2 regions of the Pseudomonas frederiksbergensis genome follow, and region 1 is predicted to be linked to the other one. Evidence: riboswitches for the same ligand, from Rfam matches in the RefSeq annotation. Region 1 holds a riboswitch; the other holds the start of a gene.
The links. A riboswitch is a leader RNA that binds a small molecule or an ion and turns the genes downstream of it on or off. The one in region 1 is predicted to bind cobalamin.
Positions count from the first base shown of each region.

Region 2: another riboswitch for cobalamin. It lies ahead of cobW (cobalamin biosynthesis protein CobW); the one in region 1 lies ahead of cobO (cob(I)yrinic acid a,c-diamide adenosyltransferase).

Region 1 covers NZ_CP017886.1:4,448,017-4,450,403, reverse strand. The annotation lists gene BLL42_RS21280 (cobyrinic acid a,c-diamide synthase CobB) at 1-603, opposite strand, end outside; gene cobO (cob(I)yrinic acid a,c-diamide adenosyltransferase) at 614-1,225, opposite strand; cobalamin riboswitch at 1,307-1,541, opposite strand; gene BLL42_RS21270 (class I SAM-dependent methyltransferase) at 1,632-2,294, opposite strand; gene BLL42_RS21265 (C40 family peptidase) at 2,310-2,387, opposite strand, start outside.
Region 2 covers NZ_CP017886.1:5,150,942-5,153,328, reverse strand. The annotation lists gene cobN (cobaltochelatase subunit CobN) at 1-571, opposite strand, end outside; gene cobW (cobalamin biosynthesis protein CobW) at 575-1,642, opposite strand; cobalamin riboswitch at 1,746-1,957, opposite strand; cobalamin riboswitch at 2,036-2,258, shown strand; gene BLL42_RS24805 (CbtB domain-containing protein) at 2,381-2,387, shown strand, end outside.

The DNA of each region.
Region 1 (2,387 bases):
CAGATCGAGGTCATTCAATTCACTGGCTTGAACCAATCCAAGATGACGGCTCGGCAGTTCGATCCCGGTTTCCCGGGACAAGGCACCATACCAACGCAGGCCTTCGGTCAGGCTGCCTTCGAGCAGTTGCGCGTGACGCAAGGTGCCGACGCGGTTGGCCAACACACCGGCAAACGGCAAATCCGGCTGATAACGCGCCAGCCCCAACGCCAGCGCACCGAAGGTCTGAGCCATGGCAGTGCCATCGATCACGCCCAGTACTGGCACGCCGAAGTGCCGCGCCAGATCGGCGCTGGACGGCGTGCCATCAAACAGGCCCATCACGCCTTCGATCAAAATCAGGTCAGCCTCAGCGGCCGCTTCCCACAACAAACGGCGACTTTCCTGCTCACCGACCATCCACATGTCCAATTGATAGACCGGCGCACCGCTGGCGCGCTCGAGAATCATCGGATCGAGAAAGTCCGGGCCGCATTTGAACACCCGCACCTTGCGCCCCTGATTGCGATGCAAACGGGCCAGCGCGGCAGTGACGGTGGTCTTGCCCTGACCGGAAGCCGGCGCGGCAATCAATACCGCCGGGCAATAACGACTGCTATTCATATAAAGAGGCTCACAGCTCAACGCCTTTTTGCGCTTTGATCCCGGCCTGGAAGGCATGCTTGATCATGCCCATTTCGGTGACCGTGTCGGCCAGCTCGATCATCTCCGGCTTGGCCCCGCGACCGGTAACTACCACGTGCTGCATCGGCGGACGGGCCTGCAAGTCGCTGAGCACCTGGTCGAGGTCCAGATAGCCATGTTTGAGCGCGATGTTCAGCTCATCGAGCACTACCAGACCAACGCCTGAGTCACGCAGCAATTCACGGGAGACTTCCCACGCGGCCTCGGCGGCGGCGATATCGCGCTGGCGATCCTGGGTTTCCCAGGTGAAACCTTCGCCCATCACATGGAAGCGCACTTGCTCCGGAAAGCGACGGAAGAACAGTTCCTCGCCGGTACTGCTGCGCCCTTTGATGAACTGCACCACGCCGCACTGCATGCCATGGCCCATTGCCCGGGCGAGCATGCCGAACGCAGAACTGCTTTTGCCCTTGCCGTTGCCGGACAGAACCAGCAGCAAGCCGCATTCGTTCGGCGAGTTGGCGATACGCTCATCAATCACGGCTTTCTTGCGCAGCATGCGCGCCAGATGGCGTTCGTCACGATCGGGGGAATCAGTCATGGGGGAGCTCTCCGTTGAGGCTGGATAACGGCGGGCAGGCATAGAAATAGACGGCAAGAAGCCTGGCATCGCCCACCGTGATGCCGCTGGATGAATCAGGCCGGTCTCCGGGCTCATGAGCGGCTTGCGCCTGACTGCGCGCCTTCCCATATCGATCTACGACACAGTGGCTCAAAGCACAGTTTTTACTCATTTACCGTTGCGGGGGCAGCGCCGGGATCGTCGCCCGTTCTGTCAAAGAACGCGCCCTCACCGGCTTCCCTGTTTCACTCGGTCGACCACTGGGTCACAGAGCACCTGAAACAAGTCGCGAAGGTTAGAGGGTTGGGGGTGGAGCGTCAATTAAAGCCGGGGGCTCATCAAAAGCAGATCGACCGCCGGAGCTGCGATCGTTGCCATCAGCCCATTATTTTTTGCGGCACAGCGTCAAACCATCACCCAAAGGCAACAACGACAGATCGACACGCGAGTCATCCTTCAAGGCACGATTAAGTGCCTGGATGGCTCGGGTGTCTTCGCTCGCGGGATTTTCTTCCAGTACTCGTCCACTCCAGAGCGTGTTGTCGAACACCGCCAGACCACCGCTTCGCAACAGGCGCAAGGCGCTTTCCAGATAGGCCGGATAGTTGGCCTTGTCGGCATCGATGAACATCAGATCGAAGCAACCACCCAGCCCTTGCTGCTCAAGTTGGGCCAGCGTTTGCAGCGCAGGGGCCAAACGCAAATCGATGCGCCCAGCGAGGCCTGCCTCCTGCCAGTAACGGCGCGCCGTGGCGTTGTACTCTCCGGGAATGTCGCAGCAGATCAACGCGCCGTCATCCGGCAAGGCGGCCGCCATGCACAAGGCGCTGTAGCCGGTAAAGGTGCCGACTTCAAGCAAGCGTCTGGCACCCGTAAGCTTGACCAGCAACGCGAGAAACTGCCCCTGCTCGGGCGCCACCTGCCAGCGCGCCATGGGCAGCGCCTGGGTTTCGTCACGCAAGCGGCGCAACAGCGGTGTTTCGCGCAGGGATACGTCGAGCAGGTAGTTGTAGAGGGATTCGTCGAGATTGAGTGTGCGAGCGGTCATGACAACCTCTGCGAACTAGAAATTGTGCGCCAGATGTTCGGGCTCAATAACACGCTTGGCGCTCAGGTAGGCTCTCTGCCAATAGGCCTTGGA
Region 2 (2,387 bases), 700 kb from region 1:
AATCGCCCAGCGTCGCGTTGCTTTTGTGTGGGTGGTAAATCGCGGTACGTGGCAGAACCTGCGGTTCAGCCCACGGATAATCGCGGCCGAGCCAACGGCTGGCCAGGCAGCGATACAACGCCAGCGCATTGCCCATGCCGCCCTGACGCAGGAAATGCCAAAGCCGCTCGCGGTCTTCGACCGCTACGGTGCTCAGGTCGCTGAGTTCCGGGTCGGGACGGTCATCGCCCGGTACCAGAATCAACTGCACGCCACGTTGCGAGAGTTCCACCAGGCGTTCGATGCCGTAGCGCCAATAGGCGATCCCGCCGTGCAGCGAGATCAGAATCACCTTGGCGTGGCGCAGCACTTCGTCGACATACACGTCGACCGAGGCGTGATTCTGCACCTGCATCGGGTTGGCCAGGCGCAGGCTCGGGTAGTCCTCGGGCAACTGCTGCGCCGCTTCGGCGAGCAGCGCCAGACTGGAGTCGCCGCTGCACAGAATCACCAGCTCGGCGGGGGTTTGGCCAAGGTCGGCAATGTTGTCATCCGAGACGAAACCGCCGGGCTGGGTCCTGAGCAGGTGCATGGGTTAAACGCTGAGCGCGGCGCGCAATTGCGCTTCGAGCAAGGCAGCGTCCAGTTGCTGGCCGATCAGTACCAGACGTGTGCTACGCGTTTCGTCTGCGGCCCATTGACGGTCGAAGTGCTTGTCGAAACGCGTGCCCACACCCTGGATCAGCAAGCGCATCGGCTTGTTCGGGATCGCGGCGAAACCCTTGACCCGCAGGATGCCGTGCTGGACCACCAATTGGGTCAGGGCATCGAGCAACAGGCTTTCGTCGGCTTGCGGCAGTTCGATGGAAATCGAATCGAAAGCGTCGTGATCGTGATCATCGTGGTCGTCGCCATCGTGGTGATGGTCATGGTGGCTGTGACGGCTGTCGATGTGTTCTTCAGAGCCGGCACCCAGGCCGATCAGCACGTCCAGCGGCAGACGACCGCTGCTGGCTTCGATGATTTTCACCGCTGGCGGCAGTTCTTCGGCAACTTCCAGGCGCACTTTGGCCAGATCCGCAGGGCTGATCAGGTCGGCCTTGTTGAGGATCACCAGGTCAGCGCTGGCCAGTTGGTCGGCGAACAGCTCGTGCAGCGGCGATTCATGGTCCAGGTTCGGGTCGAGCTTGCGCTGGGCGTCGACCTGGTCCGGGAACGCGGCGAAGGTGCCAGCGGCCACGGCCGGGCTATCGACCACGGTGATCACCGCGTCCACGGTGCAGGCACTGCGGATTTCCGGCCACTGGAAGGCTTGCACCAGCGGTTTTGGCAGGGCCAGACCGGAGGTTTCGATGAGGATGTGGTCCAGATCACCGCGACGGGCGACCAGTTCGCGCATCACCGGGAAAAATTCTTCCTGAACGGTGCAGCACAGGCAGCCGTTGGCCAGCTCATAAACACGGCCGTTGGCTTCTTCTTCAGTGCAGCCGATGGAACATTGCTTGAGGATTTCGCCGTCGATGCCCAGCTCGCCGAACTCGTTGACAATCACCGCGATGCGCCGGCCCTGGGCGTTATCGAGCATGTGTCGCAGCAAAGTGGTTTTGCCCGAACCGAGGAAACCGGTAACGATGGTGACGGGGAGTTTGGCCAGTGTTTTCATCGGATGCCCTTTGGCAAGGTGGCGGGCATACGGGACGACAACCGGCGGCGCTTGAGCGCGCAAAGCGGAAGAGTTCGCCACCGGATCACCCCGCCCGGTTGTAGTGAGAATCTGTATCGAGGCAGGTCTCCTGGCTGACGGTGGGCCGGTCTTTCGACTGGCGGTTTCTGCACCTTCCCGCGCCTGAAAACAAAAGAGCGCAGTGGCATGGCAGAAACGCAACCGTTCACAGTTGCGGGGGCAGCCGCGGCATTGACCGCGTTCCCTTCTTAGCTTCGGCGCACGCGCCAAAGAACCTCGAAAGCGCAAGGCTACGCATCGCATCGGGGCGGGTCAATGTTCACTGCAGCTGAGAAACGTTGCCAATTGACGCCCTACCCTCGCCCATGCTCTCCTACACGCCTTGTTACGGGTGCCCTTCACAGGGTGAAACGGGAAACCGGTGAATCATGTGCTTTACTCAAAAGCCATGTCAGTCCGGTGCTGCCCCCGCAACGGTAAGCGAGCGAAGAATCAGATCCACTGTGCCAGTTCGGCATGGGAAGGCGATTCTTGCAGGTTCGGCGAATGCCAGCCCCTCGTGAGCCCGGAGACCGGCCCGCAACACAGAGTGCCTTGCGACACAGGGCAACGAATAACAAACCCGCGGTGGGCGGGCGCTGTTTTAGCTTCCGCGTGCCTGGCTCGCGGGGTTTTCATGCGCTCGATTCACCCACTGACTGACCAGAGGGAAGCGCCATGTCGA